3 regions of the Streptomyces sp. NPDC014907 genome follow, and region 2 is predicted to be linked to each of the others. Evidence: predicted binding sites of a transcription regulator. Region 2 holds the regulator's gene; each other region holds the start of a gene.

Region 1 (9,776 bases), on a different contig from region 2:
ACCGAGTTCGCGATGCCGTTGTACGCGTCGGCGTACACGGCCGGGTCGATGTCCAGCATCCGCACGCCGGGCTCCCCGACGCCGCGCCGGACCGCCTCCCGGTCGCCCTCGCCGAGGGCCGCGCACACCCACAGGCTGTCCTGCGAGGAGACGGCGCTCAGCCCGGAGACCAGGCCGCCGCCACCCCTCCGGGTGTCGAGCGAACCGTCCTCGCCGAGCGCGTACGAGACCGGACCCCGGTTGGATGCCACGAGCACAGTAGCCATGTGGCGAACCTAGCCCGTCCCGTAAACGCTCAAACGTACGGATACGAGACGAGGAGATCCGGCCACGGAGGGTCACGGACGCGGGCCGGGCCGGTCAGGGGGCGGTCGTGCCGCGCGCCGCCGTCCTCGCGACCCATCCCGTTCCCGCGAGCGCCGCCACGAGCCCGCCGAGCAGCCACAGCCGTTCGGTGGTTCCCCCGGCCCCGCCCCGGGTCGGGGCCGGGGCGGGAGCGGGAAGGACGGCGCGGCCCTCCGGGCCCGGAACCGGCGACACCGCCGGTGCGGGCCCCGGCGGGGGCGAGGCGGGCGCGGGGCCCGCCGTCACCGGTACCAGCGCGGCCGTCGCCAGGACCGTCACCGTCAGCGCCCTGCCCGCACGTCGTCCGAAGCCCATGGAGAAGAAAGGTAGACAAAGCGGATCATCGGACGGTGTTACGCCACGCGGCGGCGCGCGTACTCCGCGATCCCGCCCATCGGCGGCCGCTCCTCCGTGTCCACCGCGTACGTGCGCGGCTCGAAGCCCTGCTCGCCCCGCTCGAACTGGGTCAGCCACGGCCGCACCAGATGGCCCCGCGAGAGTCGCAGCTGCGCCGTCCGGTAGATGGTCGCCGCCATCCGGCCCAGCGCGTGCCCGTCCTGGTGCCGGTGCTTGCGCACCCCCACGTCCACCTGCGCGAGCGCGTCCAGGCCGACCGTGTGCAGCGCGTCCACCAGGAGGCCCAGCTCCACCCCGTAGCCGACCGGGAAGGGCAGCCGTTCCAGGAGCGAGCGGCGGGCCGCGTACTCGCCGCCGAGCGGCTGGACGAACCCGGCCAGCTGCGGCCAGTGCAGATTGAGCAGCGGGCGCGCCATCAGCTCCGTCACCCGGCCGCCCTGGCCGGGGGCGCCGTCCAGCGGACGGTCGTACATCGCCTTGACGAGGTGGACCTCCGGGTCGGTCAGGAGCGGGCCGACGATCCCCGTGACGAAGTCGGCGGAGAAGTCCCGCAGGTCCGCGTCCACGAAGCACACCACGTCCCCGTGCGTCGCCATCAGCGACCGCCACAGGACCTCGCCCTTGCCGGGCACGGCCGGTATGCGGGGGAGTATCGCGTCCCGCGCGACCACCCGGGCGCCGGCCGCCGCCGCGACCTCCGCCGTGCGGTCCGTGGAGCCCGAGTCGACCACCACCAGCTCGTCGACGAGCGGCACCGCCTCCGACATCAGCTCGCGCCGGATCACGGTGACGATGTCCCCGACCGTCGCCTCCTCGTTCAGCGCCGGCAGCACCACGCTGACCGTCGTCGCACGCTTGGCGGCGAGAATCCGCTCCATCGGCCGGTCCGCCACGGACCAGGACCGCCGGGCCAGCCAGCGCTCCACCTCTTCCAGCACGTCATCTCCATCTCGCGGTTCGGACGGGCCGTCCAAGCACCCGGGCCTTCGGTTACAGTCTTGAACAACGCGACCGCCCTCCGCACGTCGGGGTGGCATCCGCGCCGGAGCGCGAGAACGAAAGTCCGCCGCGTTCCACAACCGAATACCGCTCATCCAGAGGGGCAGAGGGAAACGGCCCGTTGAAGCCCCGGCAACCCTCCAGTCGGTCAGTCTCGTACTCCATCGGGGTCCACCGGCTAGGGAAGGTGCCAAATCCGTCTCATGGCGAAAAATTCGTCATGGGAAAGATGAGGAGAAAGGGCCTCGCCTCCATGGCTGTACAGACCGTCGCACCCTCCACCGCCGTCGACCTCGGTCCCGCGTCCGGGCTCTCCTGTCGCGAATGCGGTGAAGTTTTCGCCCTCGGCCCGATCTTCGCCTGCGAACTCTGTTTCGGACCGCTCGAAGTCGCCTACGACCTGCCGGCCGGCGACCCCGAGGAACTGCGGAAGCGGATCGAGGCCGGCCCCGCCAGCATCTGGCGCTACGCCCCCCTCCTGCCCGTCCCCGCCGACGTGGCCGAGAAGCCGAACCTGAACCCCGGCTGGACCCCGCTCGTCAAGGCCGACAACCTCGCCCGCGAGATCGGCGTCGCCCCCGGGAAGCTGTTCGTCAAGGACGACTCGGGCAATCCGACCCACTCCTTCAAGGACCGGGTCGTCGCCCAGGCCATCGAGGCCGCCCGCGCCTTCGGCTTCACCACCCTCTCCTGCTCCTCCACGGGCAACCTGGCCGGGGCCGTCGGCGCCGCCGCCGCCCGCGCCGGCTTCCGCTCCTGCGTGTTCATCCCGCACGACCTGGAGCAGGGCAAGGTCGTCATGGCCGGTGTCTACGGCGGCGACCTGGTCGCCGTCGAGGGCAACTACGACGACGTGAACCGCTTCTGCTCGGAGCTGATCGGCGACCCGCTCGGCGAGGGCTGGGGCTTCGTGAACGTCAACCTGCGCCCGTACTACGGCGAGGGCTCCAAGACGCTCGCGTACGAGATCTGCGAGCAGCTCGGCTGGGTCATTCCCGACCAGCTCGTCATCCCGATCGCCTCCGGCTCCCAGCTCACCAAGATCGACAAGGGTCTCCAGGAGCTCGTCAAGCTGGGCCTGGTCGAGGACAAGCCGTACAGGATCTTCGGCGCCCAGGCCGAGGGGTGCTCCCCGGTGTCGGCCGCCTTCAAGGCCGGCCACGACGTCGTACGGCCCCAGAAGCCGGACACGATCGCCAAGTCGCTCGCCATCGGCAACCCGGCCGACGGCCCGTACGTCCTGGACATCGCCCGCCGCACCGGCGGTGCCGTGGAGGACGTGGACGACGAGCGGATCGTGGACGCGATCAAGCTGCTCGCGCGGACCGAGGGCATCTTCGCGGAGACGGCGGGCGGCGTGACCGTCGGCGTCACCCGCAAGCTCGTGGAGAACGGCCTCCTCGACCCGGAACTGACCACCGTCGTCCTCAACACCGGTGACGGCCTCAAGACCCTGGACGCCGTGGCCGACACCTCGCAGGCGACCGCCACCATCCGCCCGAGCCTGGACGCGTTCCGCGACGCCGGCCTGGCGCGCTGAAGCCCTCCGGTCCCCGAAAGGTTACGAAGTCATGGCCGTGAACGTCCGTATCCCCACCATCCTCCGCACCTACACCGCCGGGCAGTCCGAGGTGCGGGCCGAGGGCGCGACCCTCGCCGAGGTCATCGCGGACCTGGAGAAGAACCACACGGGCATCGCCGCCCGCGTCCTGGACGACCAGGGCAAGCTGCGCCGCTTCGTCAACGTGTACGTGAACGACGACGACGTGCGCTTCGAGCAGGGTCTGGAGACGGCCACGCCGGACGGCGCGGGCGTCTCGATCATCCCCGCGGTCGCCGGGGGCTGCTGAACGGAGGGCGCCCGCGTTCCGCGGTCCCGCCCCTCCTCTCCCGCCCCTCCCGTCCCGTCCTTCTTGAATCGCCCTTGAATTGCCCCTTCCGCGCCCGTAAGCGGAAGGGGCAATTCTGCATGGTTGAACGCGGTAGAGTTGGGGAAGCCCCCTCTCCCGCTCATGCCGGGCGCATATGAGAACGCCCCTCGACATGACAAGAAGTGGCCAAACCGTGCGCACGTTGTGCACCTTCTGCGCGCTTTGCCGGGCCCGACTTGCCCGAAGATTCAAGGGATTCTCCCTTTTCCTCCTTTCCGGCGTGCCCAGAATTCTCGCTCGAACGGCCTGTTGCAGAGGGCAGTTGGGCAGATACATTCAGCCGCGGTCGACGCGTTCCGGCGCAGGGTCTGACCCGGGGTTCGTGAAGTGCGGCCCCGCGCAAGGGCCAGTAACAGGGGAGTTAGGCATGGCTCAGGGCACCGTCAAGTGGTTCAACGCGGAGAAGGGCTACGGCTTCATCGCGGTCGACGGTGGTGCGGATGTTTTCGTCCACTACAGCGCGATCCAGATGGATGGCTACCGCAGCCTCGAAGAAGGACAGCGAGTCGAGTTCGAGATCTCGCAGGGCCAGAAGGGTCCGCAGGCGGACATGGTCAAGCTCGCCGTCTGAGCGCGGCGCGATCGGCCACCGACGCAACGCCGTCGAGGGGCCCGCGTCCCGGAAGGGACGCGGGCCCCTCACGCGTTCCCGGCCCGGGGGGCCTTCCCGGCCGCCGGCCGCCGGCGTCCCGTCCGCGCGGGACCCGTCCCGCGTCCTCCGCCCCACCGCCCGCCGGGCCTCCGTCCGCCCGGGACTCGGGCCGCCCCGCGCCCTCCGAGTCGCCGCCCGCCGGGCCCCCGGTCCGCGCGCAACCCGGGCCGCCCCGCCCCGCGTCCTCCGGGCCGCCGCCCGCCGGCCCTCCCGCCCGCCGGCCCTCCCGCCCGCCGGGCTTCCCGCCCGCCGGGCTTCCCGCCCGCCGGGCTTCCCGCCCGCCGGGCTTCCCGTCCGCCGGGCTTCCCGCCCGCCGGGCTTCCCGTCCGGGCTTCCGTGCCGCCTTCCGGAACCCCCGGTTCCCCGCCCGAAACCCGAGAGTCGCTTGCACTCTCATAGGGCGAGTGCTAATCATTGGCGTTAGCACTCGGAAGGTGAGAGTGCTACGAGGATCGGGTAGACGAGGCCGTCGGCCGCGTGGGGCAAGGAACCGCGCGGAGCAACCGGAGGCCGTCCGTCGCGGGCGTCGGCGCGGTCCTGGAGCGTTATCCACCCCATGTCCGGGAGGACCACTTCACATGGCCAAGATCATCGCGTTCGACGAGGAGGCCCGGCGCGGTCTCGAGCGCGGCATGAACCAGCTCGCTGACGCCGTCAAGGTCACCCTTGGCCCCAAGGGCCGCAACGTCGTCCTCGAGAAGAAGTGGGGTGCCCCCACGATCACCAACGACGGTGTTTCCATCGCCAAGGAGATCGAGCTCGAGGACCCGTACGAGAAGATCGGCGCCGAGCTGGTCAAGGAAGTCGCCAAGAAGACGGACGACGTCGCCGGCGACGGTACGACCACCGCCACCGTCCTCGCCCAGGCGCTCGTCCGCGAGGGCCTCCGCAACGTCGCCGCCGGTGCCAACCCGATGGCCCTCAAGCGCGGCATCGAGAAGGCCGTCGAGGCCGTCTCCGGCGCCCTGCTCGAGCAGGCGAAGGATGTCGAGACCAAGGAGCAGATCGCCTCCACGGCCTCCATCTCCGCCGCCGACACCCAGATCGGCGAGCTCATCGCCGAGGCGATGGACAAGGTCGGCAAGGAAGGCGTCATCACCGTCGAGGAGTCCCAGACCTTCGGTCTGGAGCTGGAGCTCACCGAGGGCATGCGCTTCGACAAGGGCTACATCTCGGCGTACTTCGCCACCGACATGGAGCGCATGGAGGCGTCGCTCGACGACCCGTACCTCCTGATCGTCAACTCCAAGATCTCCTCCGTGAAGGACCTGCTCCCGCTCCTGGAGAAGGTCATGCAGTCGGGCAAGCCGCTGCTGATCATCGCCGAGGACGTCGAGGGCGAGGCCCTGTCGACCCTGGTCGTCAACAAGATCCGCGGCACCTTCAAGTCCGTCGCGGTCAAGGCCCCGGGCTTCGGCGACCGCCGCAAGGCCATGCTGAACGACATCGCCATCCTCACCGGCGGCACGGTCATCTCCGAGGAGGTCGGCCTCAAGCTGGAGAACGCGGGCCTCGACCTGCTGGGCCGCGCCCGCAAGGTCGTCATCACCAAGGACGAGACCACCATCGTCGACGGTGCCGGTGACAGCGAGCAGGTCGCCGGTCGCGTGAACCAGATCCGCGCCGAGATCGAGAACAGCGACTCGGACTACGACCGCGAGAAGCTCCAGGAGCGCCTGGCGAAGCTCGCCGGTGGCGTCGCCGTCATCAAGGCCGGTGCCGCGACCGAGGTCGAGCTCAAGGAGCGCAAGCACCGCATCGAGGACGCCGTCCGCAACGCGAAGGCGGCCGTCGAGGAGGGCATCGTCGCCGGCGGTGGCGTGGCCCTGCTCCAGGCGTCGACCGTCTTCGAGAAGCTGGAGGCCGACCTCTCCGGTGACGAGGCCACCGGTGCCGCGATCGTGAAGCTGGCCCTGGAGGCCCCGCTGAAGCAGATCGCCGTCAACGCCGGCCTCGAGGGCGGCGTCGTGGCGGAGAAGGTCCGCAACCTGCCCGTCGGCCACGGCCTGAACGCCGCGACCAACGAGTACGTCGACCTCATCGCCGAGGGCATCATCGACCCGGCGAAGGTGACGCGCTCCGCGCTGCAGAACGCCGCGTCGATCGCCGCGCTGTTCCTCACCACCGAGGCCGTCATCGCCGACAAGCCGGAGAAGGCCGCCGCGCCGGCCGGCGGCGGCATGCCGGGCGGTGACATGGACTTCTGATCCCCAGGGATCGGTGGTTCGTCGCCGAACGCGACAGCCGAGGGCGGCACCCCCCGTGAGGGGGGTGCCGCCCTCGGCGCGTTTCCCGAACACCACGACTCGCGCCTCCCGGCCCCGGCGGCCCGCGCCTTCCCGGCCCCTGCCGCTCCCGCGACTCCCGCCGCTCCCGCGACACCCGCCTCCCCGGGCCGTACCGGCTGCTGCCCTTCCGGTCCCGTCCGCCGGCCCCCGGCACTGCCCTTCCGGCTCTGTCCGCGCGCCCACGGGCCCGGTATCCAGAAGAGAGCCCCCGCCCCTTCCGAATGAGGACTCGTGTCGACCGAAGCGAACGTCCGGCGCTCGGCCCCGGAAAAGGACAGCCGCGCGCAGAGCCCCGCACCCCCGGCCCGGCAGGCCGGCGGCGCCGGAACCCCGCAGGCCGCTCTCCTCGCCCTGCAGAGCGGCGCGGGCAACGCCGCCGTCGTCCAGCTGCTCCGCCGGGCCGGGCACCCCGGAGCGCGGGACGACGCGCGGGAACAGCACCGGCACGACGCCGGCTGCGGCCACGGGCCCCCGGTGCAGCGCTCCGCCGTCCACGACGTCCTGCGTTCCGGCGGCCGGCCGCTCGACGAGACGACGCGCGCCGACATGGAGTCCCGTTTCGGCACGGACTTCTCCGACGTGCGCGTCCACGACGACGGAGCCGCCAGGGCCTCGGCGGCGGAGATCGGGGCCCGCGCCTACACCTCCGGCAGTCACGTCGTCATCGGTGAGGGAGGCGGCGACAGGCACACCCTCGCCCATGAACTCACCCATGTCGTCCAGCAGCGCCAGGGCCCGGTCGCGGGCGCCGACAACGGCTCCGGCCTGCAGGTCTCCGACCCGTCCGACCGTTTCGAGCGGGCGGCCGAGGCCAACGCGCGCCGCGTCATGTCGGCCCCGGCCCCCGGTCGGCGGGCGGAGGCCGACGCGGCGCCCCACGGCGCGGGAGCGCGGCCCGGGGACGCGTCGGTACAACGGGCACCGGCCACCTTGCCGGAGAAGTCCCCGACGGGCTCCACGGGTTCGGAGGCCTCCTCGGGGCCGGGGACCGCCGAGCGGCGGAGCGCGTTCTCCGCCGACCGGGCCGAGCTGAAGCAGCGGATCTCGCGTATCGGCAGGCTCGCCGAGGACTCCGGCTTCACCGGTGCCATCGACGAATTGCTCGCGATCGTCGAGCGGGACCTCGCGGCCGACGGGCCGACTCCCGTGAACGGCGCGGTCATCGGCCGCGTCATGGAGGGACTGCAGCAGAAAGGGGTGTACGGCAACAGGATCCAGTACGACTGGTACGTCAGGAACCAGGGCAAAGAGGGGTTCGGCCAGGCCCTGGAACGCTGTGCGGCACAGTCCGCGGACCACGCCCACCTCTGGTCCAAGTTGGGAGCGGCCGTCTCCGTCGACAACGCGAGCGTGGGGCGCGGCGTGGTGCTGGAGTCCTCGATCCAGGGCCGGATCTTCGACGGCCTGCTCTTCGGCCTCCCGGGGTGGACTTCGTCCCCGACCTTCAGCGCGCTCTGGGAGCGGCTGTCGAGTTCGTACGTGGAGGCCCTGACGGGCCGTGTCACGGCCAGCGTTCTGGACGGCACGACGGATTCGAGCGTGCTCAACCGGATCGAGTGGCCCCTTCTCAGGGAACGGATCAGAACCGGGCAGGCGGACGGACTCGAGATCGTCGTCTACCGGGCGGAACCCGACGCGAAGTCCGGTCGGCAAGAACTGGTGCAGGTCGGCAGCTTCCTCGTACGGAACCAGGAGGAGTTCGACCGTGTGCCCAAGGCCCCCGGTGACGGGGCCTGGCACGAGAAGCAGAGCCAGGTCAACAAGCAGCAGGGGGAGGAGCTCTCCGCGCTGCGTTCCCGCCAGTCCCGGGTCGCCGAGTTCGACGCGTACGTCAGCGAGCTGTTCCGCGCGCACGGCGAGGACCTCACGTTCAGGGAGTCCAAGACGCCGCCCAACACCCGGCGGAACTCCCAGGCGGATTGAACGTGTCGTCCACGAGCGTGGACGACGCTCGTGGACGACACGATCAGGGCCTCCGTGGGGCAGGGGCTCCGTCCGGGCTCCGCCGATGCCGACGGGGGTCGCGGTGGCGGCGGAGCGGTGCGGTCACGCGGTGGGCCCGGCCGGATGCAGCGCCGCGCGGAGACGGCCCTGGGAGTCCTTCAGCCGGCGGGCCGCGGTGGGGGCGTCGACGTCGGCGAGGATGATCAGGATCGCGTTCTTCACCTCGCCGTCGGCGGCGGCGAGAGCGGCCTCGATCTCCTCGTCCGGCGCGCCGGTGGCCAGGGCGACGATCCGCCGCGAACGGGCCCGGAGCTTCTCGTTGGAGGCGCGGACGTCGACCATGAGGTTCCCGTACGTCTTGCCGAGCCGGATCATCGTGATGGTCGAGATCATGTTGAGCACGAGCTTCTGGGCGGTGCCCGCCTTGAGCCGGGTGGAGCCGGTGAGCAGTTCGGGGCCGGTGACGACCTCGATGCCGTGCTCGGCGGCGGCGGCGAGCGCGCTGCCCGCGTTGCAGGACAGTCCGATGGTCAACGCGCCCTTCGCGCGGGCGTGTTCGACGGCGCCGACGGCGTACGGGGTGCGGCCGGAGGCGGAGACGCCGACCACCGTGTCGTCGGCGGTGACGCCGAGGGCGTCCAGGTCGGCGGCGGCGAGTTCGCGCGAGTCCTCGGCGCCCTCGACGGCCTTGACCATGGCGGAGGGTCCGCCCGCGATCAGGCCGACGACCTGCGAGGGATCGGTGTTGAAGGTGGGCGGGCACTCGCTGGCGTCGAGGACGCCGAGGCGTCCGGCGGTCCCGGCGCCCATGTAGACGAGCCGGCCGCCCCGGGCCATCCGCTCGGCGGTGGCGTCGATGGCGGCGGCGACGGCGGGGAGCACCCGGGCGACGGCGGCGGGGACGCTCTGGTCCTCGCCGTTCATGGTGCGGGCGATGTCCAGGGTCGGGAGCTGGTCGATCTCCGCGAGCTCGGAGCGGAAGGCCTCGGTGGCGAGGGTGGCGAGCTGGGCGCGGAGCTCGGAGTACGTGGAAGCGGAAGGGGACACGTGCGGCTCTTTCGGTACGGGGGGCGGCGTCGGGGCCGGGGCTTCACGGAGGCGGGCCCCGGCGGGTGCGGGGCGCGGTTCAGCGGGCGCGGGGCGCGTGGCGGTGGGCCAGGGCCTCGTACGAGGCGGCCAGGGCCGGGGCGGCCGTTTCGTACGTCCGCTGGGTGACGCAGGTGAACAGGCAGTCCACCACCAGGAGTTGACTGGTGCGGG
Region 2 (9,776 bases):
GGCGAGGATGCGCCGGGGCGCCTGACGCGGGCCCCGGTGCCGAGTGCGGCCCGCCGGGCCCGTACCCGTACACCCCGTTGGGTTCGTACCCGGCACCCCCGCCGGGCCCGTACCCGGTACACCCCGTTGCGGCCCGCCGGGCCCGTACCCGGCACGCCCACGCCGGACGCGCTTCCGGCACGGCCGCGATCAGCCACGAGCGGCGCCGGTCGATCAGCCACGAGCCGTGCCGGACGATCGCCGCGAGCAGCTGCGGACCATCAGCCACGAGCGGCGCCGGAAGATTCCCCATGAGCGGCTGCGGACGATCACCCGCGAGCGGCGGTGGGCGTCGGGCCGGCCAGGACCGGCGGCGCGTGGCCGCCCGGGAGGGTGGGGGCCGGGGTACGGGGGACCGGAGGCACGGAGGCACAGGGGTGCGGGCCGTCCCTCCCCCTCCTCGCGGGGTCCGGGGGCCGCGCACGCCGAAGGCCCCGCCGTCTCCCGGGGAAGGAGACGACGGGGCCTTCGGCGTTCAAGCCGGTGGGCTCGTACCCGCGTGGCGAACGCGTCCGCGCACGAACCCGGGGTGGCCGGGCGGGGGCGGGAGAGAGGGCCCGCCGAGTCCCGTACGGCCGTTCACATCAGAGCTCAGCCCTGGAGGGAGGCAACCTTGATGGCCAGCGCCGACTTCTTGTTGGCGGCGGCGTTCTTGTGGATGACACCCTTCGAGACAGCCTTGTCGAGCTGACGCGAGGCGGCACGAGCAGCGACGGTGGCCTTCTCGAGGTCGCCGGCGGCGACAGCCTCACGGGCCTTGCGGATCGCGGTCTTGAGCGAGGACTTGACGGCCTTGTTGCGCAGGCGCGCCTTCTCGTTCGTCTTGTTCCGCTTGATCTGGGACTTGATGTTCGCCACGAAAAGAGCCTTTACAGGTTCGGTGTTCCTTCTGGATGCGCCTCGCGGCTGAGAGGGCACACGGGACACAGCTGTCCACGGTATCAGCCCCCCGTGGGGCCGCCCAAACCGGTCGTCGGCCGCCGGGCATGGGACCATGGAGCCTACGTATCGATCCGACATCGCCCCGAGACGAGACCCTGCGTGCCCGCGACTCCTCCCCACGTGCCCGAGCCGAGCCGTACCGACCCGGCTCTGATCCGCAACTTCTGCATCATCGCGCACATCGACCACGGCAAGTCCACACTCGCCGACCGGATGCTCCAGCTCACCGGTGTGGTCGACCAGCGGCAGATGCGTGCTCAGTACCTCGACCGGATGGACATCGAGCGGGAGCGCGGCATCACGATCAAGTCCCAGGCGGTCCGGCTGCCCTGGGCGCCGACCGAGGGGCCGGCCCAGGGCAGTACGCACATCCTGAACATGATCGACACCCCCGGCCACGTCGACTTCACCTACGAGGTCTCGCGGTCGCTGGCGGCCTGCGAGGGCACGATCCTGCTGGTGGACGCGGCCCAGGGCATCGAGGCGCAGACGCTCGCCAACCTGTACCTGGCGATGGAGAACGACCTCACCATCGTCCCGGTCCTCAACAAGATCGACCTGCCGGCCGCGCAGCCGGAGAAGTTCGCCGAGGAGCTGGCCAACCTCATCGGGTGCCAGCCCGAGGACGTGCTCAAGGTCTCCGCGAAGACCGGTCTGGGCGTCGAGGCGCTGCTCGACCGCGTCGTCCGGGACGTGCCGGCGCCGGTCGGCGTCGCCGACGCCCCCGCCCGCGCGATGATCTTCGACTCGGTCTACGACTCCTACCGGGGCGTCGTCACCTACGTGCGCGTCATCGACGGGCAGCTCAACAAGCGCGAGCGCATCAAGATGATGTCGACCGGCGCCACCCACGAGCTCCTGGAGATCGGCACCAACTCGCCGGAGATGCTGCCGGCCGACGGCCTGGGCGTCGGTGAGGTGGGCTACCTCATCACCGGTGTGAAGGACGTCCGCCAGTCCAAGGTCGGCGACACGATCACCTCGCAGTCCAAGGGCGCCACCGAGGCGCTCGGCGGCTACAAGGACCCGAAGCCGATGGTCTTCTCGGGCCTCTACCCGCTGGACGGCTCGGAGTACCCGGACCTGCGCGAGGCCCTGGACAAGCTCCAGCTCAACGACGCCGCGCTCGTCTACGAGCCGGAGACCTCCGCGGCGCTCGGCTTCGGCTTCCGCGTCGGCTTCCTCGGCCTGCTCCACCTGGACGTGATCCGCGAGCGCCTGGAGCGCGAGTTCGGCCTCGACCTGATCGCCACCGCCCCCAACGTGGTCTACCGCGTGCTCATGGAGGACGGCAGCGAGCACACGGTCACGAACCCGAGCGAGTTCCCCGAGGGCAAGATCGACAAGGTGTACGAGCCGGTCGTCCGCGCGACGATCCTCGCGCCCAGCGAGTTCATCGGCGCGATCATGGAGCTCTGCCAGAACCGGCGCGGCACCCTGATCGGCATGGACTACCTCTCCGAGGACCGGGTCGAGATCCGCTACACCCTGCCCCTCGCGGAGATCGTCTTCGACTTCTTCGACCAGCTGAAGTCCAAGACGCGCGGGTACGCCTCCCTCGACTACGAGCCCACGGGCGAGCAGGCGTCCAGCCTGGTCAAGGTCGACATCCTGCTGCACGGCGACAAGGTGGACGCCTTCTCCGCCGTCACCCACAAGGACGCGGCGTACGCCTACGGCGTGCGGCTCGTCGCGAAGCTGCGCGAGCTCATTCCGCGGCAGGCCTTCGAGGTGCCGATCCAGGCCGCGATCGGCTCCCGGGTCATCGCCCGCGAGACCATCCGCGCCATCCGCAAGGACGTCCTCGCCAAGTGCTACGGCGGTGACATCTCCCGCAAGCGGAAGCTGCTGGAGAAGCAGAAGGAAGGCAAGAAGCGCATGAAGATGGTCGGTTCGGTGGAGGTGCCGCAGGAGGCCTTCATCGCCGTCCTGTCGAGCGACGAGTCCTCCGGCAAGGGGAAGAAGTAGCCACGGGCGGACGAACCGGGGCGGACCGGGAACGGACCTGAACCGGAACCGGTCCGGAGTCCGCGACGGCCGCCCCGTGCGGCGAACGGGTCCACGCGCGAGCGCGCGTGGACCCGTTCGTTATGAAGCGACGACCTGCAAGACCTTACGCGTCCGACCCCCGCGCTCTAGTCTGAACCCGGCTCGAAGGTTACTCGCCAGTTAGTTACGCACCACCAGAAGGCACCGCCGCCGCCCGGAGGACGTCGTGAGCGACACACAGACCCAGATCGAGAACCGGCCGCCCTCCGTGGCGACCCTCTTCCTTGAGCGAGTCGAGCGGACTCCCGACGCGGAGGCCTACCGCTACCCGGTCCCCGCCGCGTCCGGGTCCGGCCCGGACGAGTGGAAGTCGCTCAGCTGGGGACAGGCCGCCGAACGGGTCTACGCGATCGCCGCCGGCCTGATCGACCTGGGCGTGCGGCCCGAGGAGCGGGTCGCCCTCGCCTCCTCCACCCGGGTGGAGTGGATCCTCGCGGACCTCGGCGTGATGTGCGCGGGCGCCGCGACCACCACGGTCTATCCGCAGACCAACGCCGAGGAGTCGGCGTTCATCCTCTCCGACTCCGAGTCGGGGGTCCTCATCGCCGAGGACGCCGCCCAGCTCGCCAAGGCCGTCGAGCGCCGCGCCGACCTGCCCGGCCTGCACCACGTGGTCGTCGTCGACGCCACCGGTGTCGAGGCCGACGGCGAGTGGGTCCTCTCCCTCGCCGACCTGGAGGAACGTGGCCGGGTGTACCTGGAGAAGCACCCGGAGGCGGTCAAGGAGCGGGTCTCCGCGATCACCTCCACGCAGCTCGCCACGCTCATCTACACGTCGGGCACCACCGGCCGCCCCAAGGGCGTCCGCCTCCCGCACGACAACTGGGCGTACATGGCCAGGGCCATCGCCGCGACCGGCCTCGTCACCCCGGAGGACGTGCAGTACCTGTGGCTGCCGCTGGCCCACGTCTTCGGCAAGGTCCTCACCTCGGGCCAGATCGAGGTCGGCCACGTCACCGCCGTCGACGGCCGCGTCGACAAGATCATCGAGAACCTTCCGGTGGTCCGGCCGACCTACATGGCGGCCGTGCCCCGCATCTTCGAGAAGGTCTACAACGGGGTCGCCGCCAAGGCCCGCGCCGGCGGCGGGGCCAAGTACAAGATCTTCCAGTGGGCGGCCGGAGTCGCCCGCGAGTACGCCAGGACCACCCAGGACAACTTCCTCCGCACCGGCACCGCCTCCGCGCCCTTCGGCCTCACCGCCCGGCACAAGGTCGCCGACGCCCTCGTCTACGGCAAGATCCGCGAGGCCTTCGGCGGCAACCTGCGCGCGTGCGTCTCCGGCTCCGCCGCCCTCGCCCCCGAGATCGGCTACTTCTTCTCCGGCGCGGGCATCCACATCCTGGAGGGGTACGGCCTCACGGAGTCCTCCGCCGCCTCCTTCGTCAACCCGGGCGAGGCGTACCGCACCGGCACCGTCGGCAAGCCGCTGCCCGGCACCGAGGTCCGGATCGCGGACGACGGCGAGATCCTGCTGCGCGGCCCCGGCATCATGGAGGGCTACCACGGCCTGCCGGAGAAGACGGCCGAGGTCCTGGAGTCCGACGGCTGGTTCCACACCGGCGACATCGGAGAGCTGTCCGCCGACGGCTACCTGCGGATCACCGACCGCAAGAAGGACCTGATCAAGACGTCCGGCGGCAAGTACATCGCGCCGGCCGAGGTCGAGGGCCAGTTCAAGGCGGTCTGCCCGTTCGTCTCGAACATCCTCGTCCACGGCGCCGACCGGAACTTCTGCACCGCCCTGATCGCCCTCGACGAGCCCGCCATCCTGGGCTGGGCCGCCGAGCACGGCCTCGGGGGCAGGACGTACGCCGAGGTCGTCGCCGCCCCGCAGACCCAGAAGCTCGTCCAGGGCTACGTGGACCGCCTCAACGAGGGCCTCCAGCGCTGGCAGACGATCAAGAAGTTCCGCCTGCTGCCGCGCGACCTCGACATCGAGCACGGCGAGCTGACCCCGTCGCTGAAGCTGAAGCGGCCGGTGGTGGAGCGGGAGTACAAGCACCTCATCGAGGAGATGTACGCGGGCTCGCGGGAGGCCTGAGCGGCGTCCCCGGCCGGCGGGCCGGCGGTTCACCCCGGGCGGTACGGGACAATGGGCCCATGCCTTCCGTACTGCCCGATGGTGAGACCGTTCCCGAGGACGGGGCGCTGCCCCCGCACGCCCTGGAAGGGGCCGGGGAGCGCCCGCTCGGGTTCTACCTGCACGTGCCGTACTGCGCGACGCGCTGCGGCTACTGCGACTTCAACACCTACACGGCGAGCGAGCTGCGCGGCACGGGGGGCGTGCTCGCCTCCCGGGACAACTACGCCGGACAGGTCGTGGAGGAGGTCCGGCTCGCCCGGAAGGTCCTCGGGGACGACCCCAGGCCGGTGCGGACCGTCTTCGTCGGCGGCGGCACGCCCACGCTGCTCGCCGCCGGCGACCTCGTCCGGATGCTGGGGGCGATCCGCGACGAGTTCGGACTCGCGGACGACGCCGAGGTCACGACCGAGGCCAACCCGGAGTCGGTCGACCCCGCCTACCTGGCGGAGCTGCGCGAGGGCGGCTTCAACCGGGTCTCCTTCGGGATGCAGAGCTCCCGGCAGCACGTCCTGAAGGTCCTCGACCGCACCCACACGCCCGGACGGCCGGAGGCGTGCGTCGCGGAGGCGCGGGCCGCCGGGTTCGACCACGTCAACCTCGACCTGATCTACGGCACGCCCGGCGAGACCGACGACGACTGGCGGGCCTCGCTCGACGCGGCGATCGGCGCCGGCCCCGACCACGTCAGCGCCTACGCCCTGATCGTCGAGGAGGGCACGCAGCTGGCCCGCCGCATCCGGCGCGGCGAGGTCCCGATGACCGACGACGACGTGCACGCCGACCGGTACCTGATGGCCGACTCCGTCCTGGGCGGGGCCGGTTTCGAGTGGTACGAGGTGTCCAACTGGGCCACTTCGGAGGCCGGGCGCTGCCTCCACAACGAGCTGTACTGGCGCGGCGCCGACTGGTGGGGCGCGGGACCCGGCGCCCACAGCCACGTGGGCGGGGTCCGCTGGTGGAACGTGAAGCACCCGGGGACGTACGCGGCGGCCCTCGCCGCCGGCAGGTCGCCCGGTGCCGGACGCGAGCTCCTCTCCGGGGAGGACCGGCGGGTGGAGCGGATCCTGCTGGAGCTGCGCCTCCGGGACGGGGTCGAGCTGGCCCTGCTCAGGCCCGCGGGGCTCGCCGCCTCCCGCAAGGCCCTGGAGGGCGGCCTCCTGGACCCCGGCCCGTACGGGGCCGGGCGGGCCGTCCTGACCCTGCGGGGGCGGCTGCTCGCGGACGCGGTGGTGCGGGACCTGGTGGACTGAGGGCGGCCCCTACGGCGCCGTCACGAAGTCGATCAGCTCCTCCACCCGGCCCAGCAGCGCCGGCTCCAGGTCCTTGTACGAGGTGACCCGCGACAGGACGTGCTGCCAGGCCGCGCCCGTGTTCTCCGGCCAGCCCAGGGCGCGGCAGACGCCCGTCTTCCAGTCCTGGCCGCGCGGGACCGCCGGCCAGGCGGGGATGCCCACCGAGGACGGCTTCACCGCCTCCCAGACGTCGATGTACGGGTGGCCGACGACCAGCACGTCCGGCGAGGTCACGCGCGCCGCGATCCGGGACTCCTTCGAGCCCGGGACCAGGTGGTCCACCAGGACGCCGAGGCGCGCGTCGGGCCCCGGACCGAACTCCGCGACGATCGCCGGCAGGTCGTCCACGCCCTCCAGGTACTCCACGACCACGCCCTCGATCCGCAGGTCGTCGCCCCAGACCCGCTCGACCAGTTCCGCGTCGTGGCGGCCCTCGACGTAGATCCGGCCCGCCCGCGCCACGCGCGCGCGTGCGCCCGGCACCGCCACCGAGCCGGAGGCCGTGCGGGTGGGGCGCGCCGGGGCGGCGGAGGGGCGGACCAGGGTCACGACCTTCCCCTCCAGGAGGAAGCCGCGCGGTTCCAGCGGGAAGACCCGGTGCTTGCCGAAGCGGTCCTCCAGGGTGACCGTGCCGGCCTCGCAGCGGATCACCGCCCCGCAGAAGCCCGTCGCGACCTCCTCCACGACGAGGTCCCGGTCGGCCGGGACCTCCGGGACGGGCGCCGGGCGCTTCCAGGGGGGCGTCAGGTCCGGGTTGTAGCTGCGCATTCGCAGGACGTTATGACACCTCGAAGCGGTGTGCCAGTTCCTCCCGCTGGCGCCGCACGAACGAGGCGTCCACCACCGCCCCGTGCCCCGGCACGTACACCGCGTCCTCGCCGCCGAGCGCGAGGAGCCGGTCCAGGGCGTCGGGCCAGCGGGACGGGATCGCGTCCGGACCCGCCTGCGGCTCGCCCGACTCCTCCACCAGGTCCCCGCAGAAGACCACCTCGGGCGGGCCGGGGACCAGGAGCACCAGGTCGTGGCCCGTGTGCCCGGGGCCGACGTTCGCCAGGAGCACCTGCCGGCCGCCCAGGTCGAGGGTCCGCTCGCCGGAGACCACGTGCTTCGGCGCCACCAGCACGTCCGCCGCCTCCGCCGCGGCCTCCGGGTCCAGGCCGTTCCGCACCGCGTCCGCGCGCAGCGCCTCCCGGTCCCGTTCCCGGCCGAGCAGTTCGTCCGTCCCGACCGCGCCGAGGACCTCCGCGCCCGAGAAGGCAGCCGCGCCGAACACGTGGTCGAAGTGCGGATGGCCCAGTGCGATGTGCGTCACCCTCCGTCCGCCCGTGAGTTCCGCCACCTGCGCCCGCAGCTCCGCGCCCTCGGTGAGCGACGACCCCGTGTCGTACAGGAGCACCGCCCGTTCCCCCAGGACGAGGCCCACCGTGGCGTCCCACCGGGGCAGCCGTCGCCGGCCCACCCCGTCCGCGAGCCGTTCCCATCCGCACGCTTCCCAGTCCACATCCATGCGGCGACGCTAACCGGTGGGGCGCCGCCTCCTTGCCAGGAGCGTTGTGTGCCGCCGTACACTGGCCGGGGCCCGTTGGCACTCGGACACGGCGAGTGCCAAAAGCGGAGCAACCGGAACGACGACGACAGCTGGAGGTGCGCACGATGCTCAGCGAACGCAGACTCGAAGTGCTGCGCGCCATCGTCCAGGACTATGTCGGGACGGAGGAGCCCGTCGGCTCCAAGGCGCTCACGGAGCGCCACAAGCTCGGCGTGTCGCCCGCCACCGTGCGCAACGACATGGCCGTGCTGGAGGACGAGGGCTACATCGCCCAGCCCCACACCAGCGCCGGCCGCATCCCGACCGACAAGGGCTACCGGCTGTTCGTGGACCGGCTCGCGGGCGTCAAGCCGCTGTCGACGCCCGAACGGCGGGCCATCCACAACTTCCTCGACGGCGCGGTCGACCTGGACGACGTCGTCGGCCGCACGGTCCGGCTGCTCGCGCAGCTGACCCGTCAGGTCGCCGTCGTCCAGTACCCCTCGCTGACCCGTTCGACCGTCCGGCACGTGGAACTGCTCTCGCTGGCCCCCGCCCGCCTGATGCTCGTCCTCATCACGGACACCGGCCGGGTCGAACAGCGGCTCGTGGACTGCCCGGCGCCCTTCGGCGAGACCTCCCTCGCCGACCTGCGGGCCCGGCTCAACAGCCGGGTCGTCGGCCGTCGCTTCGCCGACGTGCCGCAGCTGGTGCAGGACCTCCCCGAGTCCTTCGAGGAGGCCGAGGACCGCGCCACGGTCTCGACCGTGCTCGCGACCCTCCTCGAAAGCCTCGTCGAGGAGCACGAGGAGCGGCTGATGATCGGCGGCACCGCCAATCTCACCCGCTTCGGACACGACTTCCCCCTGATGATCAGGCCCGTCCTGGAGGCTCTGGAGGAGCAGGTCGTGCTCCTCAAGCTGCTCGGCGAGGCCAAGGAATCGGGCATGACCGTACGCATCGGGCACGAGAACGCCCACGAGGGGCTGAGCTCCACGTCCGTCGTCTCGGTCGGCTACGGTTCGGGCGGCGAGACAGTCGCCAAACTCGGCGTGGTCGGCCCGACCCGCATGGACTACCCCGGAACGATGGGAGCGGTACGCGCAGTGGCACGTTACGTCGGACAGATCCTGGCGGAGTCGTAAGTGGCCACGGACTACTACGCCGTACTCGGCGTGCGCCGCGACGCGTCCCAGGACGAGATCAAGAAGGCCTTCCGGAGGCTCGCGCGCGAGCTGCACCCGGACGTCAATCCCGATCCGAAGACGCAGGAACGCTTCAAGGAGATCAACGCCGCCTACGAGGTCCTCTCGGACCCGCAGAAGAAGCAGGTCTACGACCTCGGCGGCGACCCGCTCTCGTCCTCCGGCGGAGGCGGCGCGGGCGGCTTCGGAGCCGGTGGCTTCGGCAACTTCTCCGACATCATGGACGCCTTCTTCGGCACGGCCTCGCAGCGCGGCCCGCGCTCGCGCACCCGCCGCGGCCAGGACGCCATGATCCGTCTGGAGATCGACCTCAACGAGGCGGCCTTCGGCACCACCAAGGACATCCAGGTCGACACGGCCGTCGTCTGCGCGACCTGCTCGGGCGAGGGCGCCGCGCCCGGCACCTCCGCGCAGACCTGCGACATGTGCCGCGGCCGGGGCGAGGTCTCCCAGGTCACCCGTTCCTTCCTGGGCCAGGTCATGACCTCCCGCCCCTGCCCGCAGTGCCAGGGCTTCGGCACCGTCGTCCCGACCCCGTGCCCCGAGTGCGCGGGCGACGGACGGGTCCGCTCCCGCCGCACCCTCACGGTCAAGATCCCGGCCGGCGTCGACAACGGCACCCGCATCCAGCTCGC
Region 3 (9,776 bases), on a different contig from region 2:
GCGGTGTCGCGGGCCCGGAAGGGTTCCCGCGCTGACAGGATGCGGCGCCATGCAGCTCGTACGACAAAAGGAAGAAAAGATGGCAAAGGGCGCGCATCGATCCCGCCGGACGTCCGGGGCGGCGCTCGTCGTCGCCGCCCTCGCCGCCGTCGCCACGGCCTGCTCCGGGGCCGCCGCTCCGGACCGCGCCGCGCCGCCCGCCCCCGCCGCCGGCCAGCAGGCCGCGAAGCAGGGGGCCGAACGGAAGGCGGCCCCCCGGACGCGGGCCGAGGAACTCCGCGCCCAGCGGGCCGCCCGCGTGCTCGCCGCCCGGAAGTGGGGCCTCGCGAAACCCCCGCTCGAAGCGCCCGCCCCGCCGGCCGTCAAGCCGCGGATCAGCACCCGCAAGGGGTTCGAGACGAAGAGCGACGGCATGCCGCCCGTCTTCACCACCGTGCCGACCAAGGAGAAGGTCGTCTTCCTGACGATCGACGACGGCGCGGAGAAGGACCCCGAGCTGCTGCGGATGATGGACGAGCTCCGGCTGCCGTACAGCGCCTTCCTCAGCGACTACGTCGTCAGCGACGACTACGCCTACTTCTCCCGCATGCAGAAGTCCCAGAAGGGCGGGGTCGCCCTCCACAACCACACCCTCCACCACCGCTACCTGCCCGGCCTCTCGTACGACGAGCAGAAGCACGAGATCTGCGGCATGCAGGAGGTCATGGAGAAGAAGTTCGGCAAGCGGCCCGAACTCTTCCGCCCGCCGTACGGCAACTACAACGACGACACGCTGCGCGCGGCCAGGTCCTGCGGCATCAGGGCGGTCCCGCTCTGGGCGGCCGAGGCCTTCCCCGACCGCATGGAGTGGCGCGAGTGGGACCGGGACCTGCACCCCGGGGACATCGTGCTCACCCACTTCCGGGGCAAGGAGGACTGGGACGGCAGCATGGCCGACATGGTCCGCCACGTGATGAACGTGATCACGGCCAAGGGGTACGCGGTGGCGAAGCTGGAGGACTACGTGTGAGACCGGTGAGGTGCGGGTGGCGGCGGACCGCCGCCGCCCTGGCCGTGACCGGCTCGCTCCTCGCCCTCCCGGCCTGCTCCTCCCCGGTCGACCCGATCGAACGGCTCGGCCGGAAGGCGGCGGAACGGATGGGGCCCCGCTCCCCGGAGCCGCCCGCCCCGGCGTCCGCCCGTGCGGGGGCCCGGGGGAGCGGCGGAGAACGGCGCTGCGGGAACGCGGGGGGTCCCCGTACGGGAGGCGGAGAGGGAACCCGTACGGAAAGCGTGGAGGAGACCCGTACGGGAGGCGGGGGAGAGGCCCGTACGGGAGGCGGGGGAGAGGTCCGTACGGGAGGCGGGGGAGAGGCCCGTACGGGAGGCGGGGGAGAGGTCCGTACGGGAGGCGGGGGAGAGGTCCGTACGGGGAGCGAGGGGGAGCGATCCTCCGCGGGAGGACCCCGCACGAGCGCGCCCCCGATCACGCCACGGAGCGATCAATTGGCACTCCGCTTGACCGAGTGCTAATCGCGGCCATAGTCTCGGCTCTGGCACTCCCCACCGGAGAGTGCCAACACAGCGACGGGCAGGTCCGGCACCCGCGACGACGGATCCACCTGGTTCGCCACCTCAGACAGTCAACCCCGTGATCTCCGAAGGGGGAGGTCGGATCGTGACGACCACCAGCTCCAAGGTTGCCATCAAGCCGCTCGAGGACCGCATCGTGGTCCAGCCGCTCGACGCCGAGCAGACCACCGCCTCTGGCCTGGTCATCCCGGACACCGCCAAGGAGAAGCCCCAGGAGGGCGTCGTCCTGGCCGTGGGCCCGGGCCGCTTCGAGAACGGCGAGCGCCTGCCGCTCGACGTCAAGACCGGCGATGTCGTGCTCTACAGCAAGTACGGCGGCACCGAGGTGAAGTACAACGGCGAGGAGTACCTCGTCCTCTCGGCCCGCGACGTGCTCGCGATCATCGAGAAGTAGTTCACCGAAGTACCGAAGTACCTGAAGCAGATGCTTTGAGCTGCGCCCCGAGGCCCCTTCCAGGCGCCCCGGGGCGCGGTTCGTTCCACCCGATTCCGAGAGGGCTGAACCGCTCCCATGGCGAAGATCCTGAAGTTCGACGAGGACGCCCGTCGCGCCCTTGAGCGCGGCGTCAACAAGCTTGCCGACACGGTGAAGGTGACGATCGGCCCCAAGGGCCGCAACGTCGTCATCGACAAGAAGTTCGGCGCCCCCACCATCACCAACGACGGTGTCACGATCGCCCGCGAGGTCGAGATCGAGGACCCGTACGAGAACCTCGGCGCCCAGCTGGTGAAGGAGGTGGCGACCAAGACCAACGACATCGCGGGCGACGGCACCACCACCGCCACCGTGCTCGCCCAGGCGCTCGTCCGCGAGGGCCTGCGCAACGTGGCCGCCGGCGCCTCCCCGGCCGCCCTGAAGAAGGGCATCGACGCCGCCGTCAAGGCCGTGTCCGAGGAGCTGCTCGCCACCGCGCGCCCGATCGACGACAAGTCCGACATCGCCGCCGTCGCCGCGCTCTCCGCGCAGGACCAGCAGGTCGGCGAGCTCATCGCCGAGGCGATGGACAAGGTCGGCAAGGACGGCGTCATCACCGTCGAGGAGTCCAACACCTTCGGCCTGGAGCTCGACTTCACCGAGGGCATGGCCTTCGACAAGGGCTACCTGTCCCCGTACATGGTGACCGACCAGGAGCGCATGGAGGCCGTCCTCGACGACCCCTACATCCTGATCCACCAGGGCAAGATCTCCTCGATCCAGGACCTGCTCCCGCTCCTGGAGAAGGTCATCCAGGCCGGCGCCAGCAAGCCGCTCCTGATCATCGCCGAGGACGTCGAGGGCGAGGCCCTGTCGACCCTGGTCGTGAACAAGATCCGCGGCACCTTCAACGCCGTGGCCGTCAAGGCCCCCGGCTTCGGCGACCGCCGCAAGGCGATGCTCGGCGACATGGCGACGCTGACCGGCGCCACCGTCATCGCCGAGGAGGTCGGCCTCAAGCTCGACCAGGCCGGCCTGGACGTGCTCGGCACCGCCCGCCGCGTCACGGTCACCAAGGACGACACCACCATCGTCGACGGTGGCGGCAACTCCGAGGACGTGCAGGGCCGCGTCAACCAGATCAAGGCCGAGATCGAGTCCACCGACTCCGACTGGGACCGCGAGAAGCTCCAGGAGCGCCTCGCGAAGCTGGCCGGCGGCGTGTGCGTGATCAAGGTCGGCGCCGCCACCGAGGTGGAGCTGAAGGAGAAGAAGCACCGTCTGGAGGACGCCATCTCCGCGACCCGCGCCGCGGTCGAGGAGGGCATCGTCTCCGGTGGTGGCTCCGCGCTCGTCCACGCCGTCAAGGTCCTGGAGGGCAACCTCGGCAAGACCGGCGACGAGGCCACGGGTGTCGCGGTCGTCCGCCGCGCCGCCGTCGAGCCGCTGCGCTGGATCGCCGAGAACGCCGGCCTGGAGGGCTACGTCATCACCTCCAAGGTGGCGGAGCTCGACAAGGGCCAGGGCTTCAACGCCGCGACCGGCGAGTACGGCGACCTGGTCAAGGCCGGCGTCATCGACCCGGTGAAGGTGACGCGCTCCGCCCTGGAGAACGCCGCCTCGATCGCCTCCCTCCTCCTCACCACCGAGACCCTCGTGGTGGAGAAGAAGGAAGAGGAGCCGGCGGACCACGGCCACGGCCACGGTCACGGCCACTCCCACTGAGGCGCGTAACTGACCACTGAGGCCCGGTGCCCCCGTCGCGGGGGCACCGGGCCTCGGTGTTTTCGGCGTTCGCGGTGTTCTCGATGGTCCCGGCGTTCGCGGTTTCGGTTTCCCGCGGCACCGGACGGCCCCGGCGGCCCGGACGCGCCGTACCGCCGCCGTCCTCCCGGAAGCGCCCGGCCCCGCCCGGCTACGCGGACCGCCGGAGGTCCGACGCCCGCACCTCCTCCGCGAACGCCTCCCCCCGTACGTACCGCTCCACCTCGTCCACCGCCCGGTCCGCCATCCGGTGCAGTTCGTTGCCGAGCGAGCCGGCCACGTGCGGGGTGAGGAGGACGTTCGGAAGGGTGTAGAGGGGGGAGTCCGGCGGGGGGACCTCCGGGTCCGTGACGTCGAGGACCGCGTGGAGGCGGCCCGCGACGAGGTGGGGGAGGAGGGCCGCCTCGTCCACCAGGGAGCCCCGGGAGGTGTTGATCAGGGTCGTCCCGTCCGGCATCGCCGCGAGCTGCGCCGCGCCGATCATGCGGTACGTGGACGGGAGCTGCGGCGCGTGGACCGAGACGACCGTGCTGCGGGCGCAGAGTTCGTCCAGGCCCACGAGTTCCGTACCCGGGGGCGGGGCCTCGGCGTACGGGTCGTACAGCAGGACCTCGAAGTCGAAGGGGCGCAGGAGGTCGATCACCCGGCGGCCGATGCGGGAGGCGCCGACGATGCCGACCGTGCGGCGGTAGTTGCCCCGGCCGGCGGACTCGGCGAGCCAGTCGTGGCCGGCGCGGAGCCCGGCGTACCGCCGGGCCGAGTCCAGGACGCCCTTCCCGGCGAAGAGGATCGCGGCGAGCGTGTACTCGGCGACCGGCAGCGCGTTGGCGGCGGCGGCCGAGGTGACCCTCAGCCCCCGCTCCCAGCAGGCGTCGGTGACGTGGTGCTTGACCGATCCGGCCGCGTGGACGACGGCCCGCAGCCGGGGCGCCCGGTCCAGGACCTCCGGGGTGAGCGGGGTCGCCCCCCAGCAGGTGAGCAGGATCTCGGCCTCCGCGAGCGCGGCGGCGGTCCGCTCGTCCGGGGCGGCGAGGTCGTGGGCGACGAGGTGCGGGTCGGTGCGGGTCAGGGCCGCGAGGCGGGTCCGGTGGGCCTCGGTGAGCAGGCGTCCGGCGACGCCCCCGCCCATCGCGAGGAGCAGGGAGGGGCGGGGGTCGGTGGCGGGGTGCATCGGGGAACCGGCCTTCCTCACTTGACGCTGCCGGCGGTCAGGCCGGCCTTCCAGTGGCGCTGGAGGGAGACGAAGGCGAGGACGAGGGGGAGGACGGCGAGCAGGGAACCGGTGACGACGAGGGGGTAGTAGTCGGGTTCGGCGTGGGCGTTGCTGTTCCACGCGTACAGGCCGAGGCTCAGCGGGTACAGCTTCTGGTCGGACAGCATCACCAGGGGGAGGAAGAAGTTGTTCCAGACGGCGGTGAACTGGAAGAGGAAGACGGTCACGAAGCCGGGCATGACCATGCGCAGACCGATCGACCAGAAGACGCGCAGCTCGCCCGCCCCGTCGATGCGGGCCGCCTCCAGGGCCTCGTCGGGGACGTAACCGGCGCAGAAGACCCGGGAGAGGTAGACGCCGAAGGGGTTGACGAGGACGGGGATCAGCACGGCCCAGTAGGTGTTGACGAGGCCGATCTCGCTGGCCAGGAGGTACATCGGCAGGGCGAGCGCGGTGGTGGGGACGAGCACGCCGAGGAGGACGAGGCCGAACAGCTTCTCCCTGCCCCGGAAGTCGTAGACGTGGAAGGCATATCCGGCGGCGACGCTGACCAGGGAACAGGCGAGGGCGCCGAACCCGGCGTAGAGGAGGCTGTTCAGGTACCAGTGGAAGTAGACGCCGTCGTTGTACTCGGCGAGCCGGGAGAGGTTGCCGCCCAGGTCGAAGCCCTCGAAGGAGAAGGCGTTCCCGGCGAGGAGGCCGCCGGCGTCCTTGGTGGCGGCGGTCAGCAGCCAGACGAGCGGGAAGAGCATGTAGACGGTGGCGAGCGCGAGCGCGCCGTTGACGGCCGTCTTGGAGAGCCAGCGGTGGTCGCGGCGGGGGCCGTTCACGCGGTGCGCTCCTTCCGGGCCGCCCGGCGGCCGGTCAGTCGCGTCACCGCGAACGAGAGCAGGGCCGCCGTCAGGGCGAGGAGCACGGAGGCCGCCGCGGCGAGGCCGTAGTCGTTGCGGTCGAAGGCTGCGGTGTACGCGTACATGTTCGGCGTCCAGGTGGAGGTGACGGCGGAGCCGGTGCCCCTGTTGAGGATGAGCGGCTCGGTGAAGAGCTGGAGGGAACCGATGACCGTGAAGAGGCCGACCATCGCCAGCGACGCCTTGACGAGCGGCACCTTGATGGCGAACGCGGTCCGCCAGGCGCCCGCCCCGTCGACGGTGGCCGCTTCGAGGACGGAGCGGTCGATCGCCTGGAGGGCGGCGTAGAAGATCACCATGTTGTAGCCGAGCCACTCCCACAGGGCGATGTTGACGACGGAGGGGAGGGCGCCTCCGGGGGAGAAGAAGTCGAAGCCGACGCCGCCGGCCTCCATGGCCCGGACGACCGGGCTGAGCTGGGGCGTGTAGAGGTACACCCAGATCAGGGCGGCGATGATGCCGGGGACGGCGTGCGGCAGGAAGAGCGCGAGCTGGAAGAAGCGGCGGGCGCGGGCGAGCGCCGAGTCCAGCAGGAGGGCGAGGCCGAGGGCCCCGGCGAGCAGCAGGGGGATGTAGAGGAGGCAGTAGCCGAGCAGGACGCCGAAGCCCTCGCGGAAGGCCCGGTCACCCAGTGCCGCCGCGTAGTTGTCGAGGCCGCTGAAGACGGTCTCGGAACCGCCGAAGCCCAGTCCGGACTGCTTCTCGGTGAAGAGGCTGAGCCAGACCGCGTATCCGATCGGCACCACCATCACCGCGGTGAAGAGCAGGAAGAAGGGCGCCAGCAGGATCGTGGCGGCACGGGTGCGGGCCTTCACGCGGATCAGCCCTCGACCTTCAGGCCGCGCTTGGTGAGTTCGGCGACGGTGGCGTCGTGACCGGCCTTGACGGCGTCGGCGAGGGACGGGCCGCCCGGGGCGATCCTGCCGAACTGGTCCTTGATCGTGGTGTTGGTGGTGCCGGTGGTCGGGCCCCAGGTCCAGCCGGGGGTGATGGAGGCGCCGGCGGCCTCGAAGAGGGAGTAGATGTCCTGGCCGCCGTAGTAGCCGGCGTCGAAGGCCTTCTTGGCGACGGGGCGGAGGACGGCGGCGGCGGGGAAGGCGGAGGAGGTGCCGGAGGCGATGCGGGCCCTGACGCCCTCCTCGGTGGTGGACATCCACTTCGCGAAGGTGACGGCCGCGGCCTTCTGCTTGCTGTTCTTGGTCACGGCGAAGGAGGTGCCGCCGAGCATGCCGCTGGCGGGCTTGCCGTCCCAGGTGGGAACGGGGGCGACGGCCCACTTGCCGGCCTGTTCGGGCAGGGTGCCCTTGAGGACGCCGGCGCCCCAGGAGGCGCCCAGGTAGCCGAGGGTGGTGCCGTTCTTGAGCGAGCCGGTCCACTCGGGGGAGAACGAGGCGTTCTTGTGGACGAGCCCGGCGTCGAGGAGGCCCTGCCAGTAGGTGGTGACCCTGGTGGTGGCCGGGTCGGTGGTGTTCACCTTCCAGGTGTCGTTCTCGGCCTTGAACCACTGGGCCCCGGCCTGCCAGGCCATGGCCTCGAAGGTGGTCGGGTCGTCCGGGAAGAAGGTGGCGATGCGGGCCTTGGAGTCCGCCTTCCGCACCTGCTCGGCGGCCTTCCTGAACGCGTCCCAGGTGGCCGGGACCGGGATCTTGTACTTCTCGAAGAGGTCCTTGCGGTAGTAGAAGGCCTGGGGGGCGGCGTCGAAGGGGACGGCCCAGGTCTTGCCGCCCAGGGTGGTCAGCTCGACGGCCTGGGAGAGGAACTTGGCGCGGTCGGTCTCGGTGAACTCGCCGCCGATGTCCTGGAGGGCGCCGGAGCTGACGAACTCGGGGAGCGAGGGGTACTCGACGGAGACGAGGTCGGGGGCGTTGCCCGCCTTCACGGCGTTGGAGATCTTGGCGTAGCCGCCGGCGTTGCCGGAGGGGATCTCCTCGAACTTCACCTTGATGTCGGTGTGGGAGGCGTTGAAGGCGTCCACGACGTCCTTGGTGCCCTTGGCCCAGCCCCAGAAGGTGAGGGTCACGGGTCCGTTCGGCTTGTCGGCGGCGTCACCGGCACCGCCGCCGCAGGCCGTGAGGACGGCGAGGGCGGTGACGGTGCCGGCTATGACGCGGGTCGTTCTGCTCCGGATGGGGGACACGGCACGGCTCCTGGGGGCGGGGCGGCTGGGAGGTTGTGGCCGTGATCCTGTGACCCTTCGTGAGCGAAGTCAAGAGCGAAAGATTGATTGATCGAAAAAAGATCAGACCGCCGGGGTGCCGGGGGCGGGTTCCCGCGCGCCGCACGAGGCCCGCACGCGCAGCCGGGGCAGCAGGCTCAGATGGCGCCGCGCCTCCTCCTCCCCGGACCCCCCGGCCGCCCCCTCGGCGAGCCGCTCCAGCAGGAGTTCCGCCGCGTGCCGGCCCACCTGCCGCTTGGGCGGGGCGACCGCCGTCAGGGGGGTCTCGGCGAGTGCGGCGACCTCGTCGTCGTACGCGATCAGGGCCAGGTCCCCGGGGACCCGGACGCCCTTCTCGGCCAGGCGCCGCGTGATCTCGATGGCGTCCACGTCGTTGTGGACCAGGGCCGCGCTCGCCGGGCCGGACCGGACGGCGTCGTACAGCGCCCCCACCGCCCGCTCGAACCCCTCCGGGTCCTCCTCCGCCGGTACGGAGTCGATGACCGGGTGCGGCTCGGCCAGACCCAGCGCGGCCAGCGCCCCCGCGTACCCGGCGCGCACCGCGAGCGCGGTCGGGGAGTCCCGGCGGGCGACGAGCAGCGGCGTCGTGCGGCCCAGGGAGAGCAGGTGGCGCAGGGCGAGCAGCACGCCGTGGCCGTGGTCGGAGACGACCCGGTCCAGACCGTCGAGCGGGCTGCCGGGCTCGGCGCGCCGCTCCAGGAGCACGGCCGGCACGGGCAGCCCGGCCAGCCAGTCCCCGTACGCCAGCCGGTCCTCGGGCCCCCGCCAGCCGGGCGCGACCAGGACGCCCTCGGCGCCCGCCGCGAGCAGTCCCTCGGTGCGGGCCCGGTCCTCCTCGGGCCGGTAGTCCGAGACGCGCAGCACGAGCCGGGCCCCGGCGCGGGCCGCCGCCTCGTGCGCCCCCCGGACGACCTCGGCGAAGTAGTACGTGGCGGAGGGGGCGAGCAGGCCGATGACCGGGCCCTCGCCGGGCCGGGCGCCGCCCCGGGCGTTCCGCCCCGAGGGCCAGGACACCTGGCCGTGCACCCGGTCGAGCAGGCCCCGGCCCGCCAGGGCCTCGACGTCCCTGCGGGCGGTGACGGGGGAGACCCCGAGGCGTTCGGCCAGGTCGGAGACGCGGGCGGTGCCGCGCTCGCGCACCAGGGCCAGCAGTCGGTCGTGTCGTTCGGCGGCACTCTCGCGCACGGTGCGTATCCCCCTCGTGGTGGTGGTCCCCCGAGCTTAAGCCCAGAATGATCGAACGACGGGATTTTCGATCATTCGCTCCCCGGCTCTTGACGTCCGATCGAAGCCTGTCGAGGATTCCCGGCGACGGACACCTCGCCACGGGACCCTCCGGAGCGGTCGGAGGCCACCGGAAACCGCCGGGAACCGCTGGAAACCGCCGGGGGCCCGGGGAGTTCCGGAAGTCCCGGAGCCGTCGGTGGCCGCCGAAAGCCGTAGGAACCACCGGCCACCTGCCACCGGGGCGCCACCGGACCCGCCGGGAACCACGGAGAGCCCCGGAGCCGCCGGAAAGCCACAGGGAGCATCATGCCCGCGCCGCCCGAGAACCGCGGGCTCAGCCCGTACACCGGCTGGACCCGCGCCCACTGGGAGGCCGCGGCCGACCGTCTCCTCCTGGACGTGCGCCCGTTCGCCTCGCCCCGGTACGGCCTCATCGGCCTCCCCGGGCCCCGCCCCAGCTGGTCGGGGGCCCGCTCGGACGGACTGGAGGGCTGGGCC

Evidence for each region. Region 2 encodes HrcA, which represses chaperone genes, less so after heat shock. Its sites were predicted from a motif close to TTNGCACTCNGNNNNNCNGAGTGCNAA; they were not measured.
Region 1: groL (chaperonin GroEL) is a predicted target of HrcA. The motif match lies at 4,669-4,695, and genes of this name have one in related genera.
Region 3: groES (co-chaperone GroES) is a predicted target of HrcA. The motif match lies at 1,486-1,512, and genes of this name have one in related genera.

The regions. Positions count from the first base shown of each region.
Region 1 covers NZ_JBVHEG010000011.1:147,638-157,413, forward strand. Annotated here, with positions in the region: gene ACZ3IL_RS24815 (alpha,alpha-trehalose-phosphate synthase (UDP-forming)) at 1-266, opposite strand, end outside; gene ACZ3IL_RS24820 (hypothetical protein) at 361-660, opposite strand; gene ACZ3IL_RS24825 (glucosyl-3-phosphoglycerate synthase) at 699-1,640, opposite strand; SAM riboswitch class I at 1,790-1,937, shown strand; gene thrC (threonine synthase) at 1,931-3,241, shown strand; gene ACZ3IL_RS24835 (MoaD/ThiS family protein) at 3,273-3,551, shown strand; gene ACZ3IL_RS24840 (cold-shock protein) at 4,000-4,203, shown strand; gene groL (chaperonin GroEL) at 4,863-6,491, shown strand; gene ACZ3IL_RS24850 (eCIS core domain-containing protein) at 6,804-8,495, shown strand; gene murQ (N-acetylmuramic acid 6-phosphate etherase) at 8,619-9,563, opposite strand; gene ACZ3IL_RS24860 (MurR/RpiR family transcriptional regulator) at 9,643-9,776, opposite strand, start outside.
Region 2 covers NZ_JBVHEG010000002.1:424,449-434,224, reverse strand. Annotated here, with positions in the region: gene holA (DNA polymerase III subunit delta) at 1-25, shown strand, start outside; gene rpsT (30S ribosomal protein S20) at 631-897, opposite strand; gene lepA (translation elongation factor 4) at 1,081-2,949, shown strand; gene ACZ3IL_RS07410 (AMP-dependent synthetase/ligase) at 3,197-5,074, shown strand; gene hemW (radical SAM family heme chaperone HemW) at 5,134-6,366, shown strand; gene ACZ3IL_RS07400 (DUF3097 domain-containing protein) at 6,376-7,176, opposite strand; gene ACZ3IL_RS07395 (MBL fold metallo-hydrolase) at 7,187-7,915, opposite strand; gene hrcA (heat-inducible transcriptional repressor HrcA) at 8,062-9,081, shown strand; gene dnaJ (molecular chaperone DnaJ) at 9,082-9,776, shown strand, end outside.
Region 3 covers NZ_JBVHEG010000001.1:928,501-938,276, reverse strand. Annotated here, with positions in the region: gene ACZ3IL_RS04140 (polysaccharide deacetylase family protein) at 50-1,009, shown strand; gene groES (co-chaperone GroES) at 1,658-1,966, shown strand; gene groL (chaperonin GroEL) at 2,084-3,712, shown strand; gene ACZ3IL_RS04125 (hydroxyacid dehydrogenase) at 3,903-4,922, opposite strand; gene ACZ3IL_RS04120 (carbohydrate ABC transporter permease) at 4,940-5,794, opposite strand; gene ACZ3IL_RS04115 (carbohydrate ABC transporter permease) at 5,791-6,690, opposite strand; gene ACZ3IL_RS04110 (ABC transporter substrate-binding protein) at 6,696-8,012, opposite strand; gene ACZ3IL_RS04105 (substrate-binding domain-containing protein) at 8,115-9,236, opposite strand; gene ACZ3IL_RS04100 (DUF2264 domain-containing protein) at 9,585-9,776, shown strand, end outside.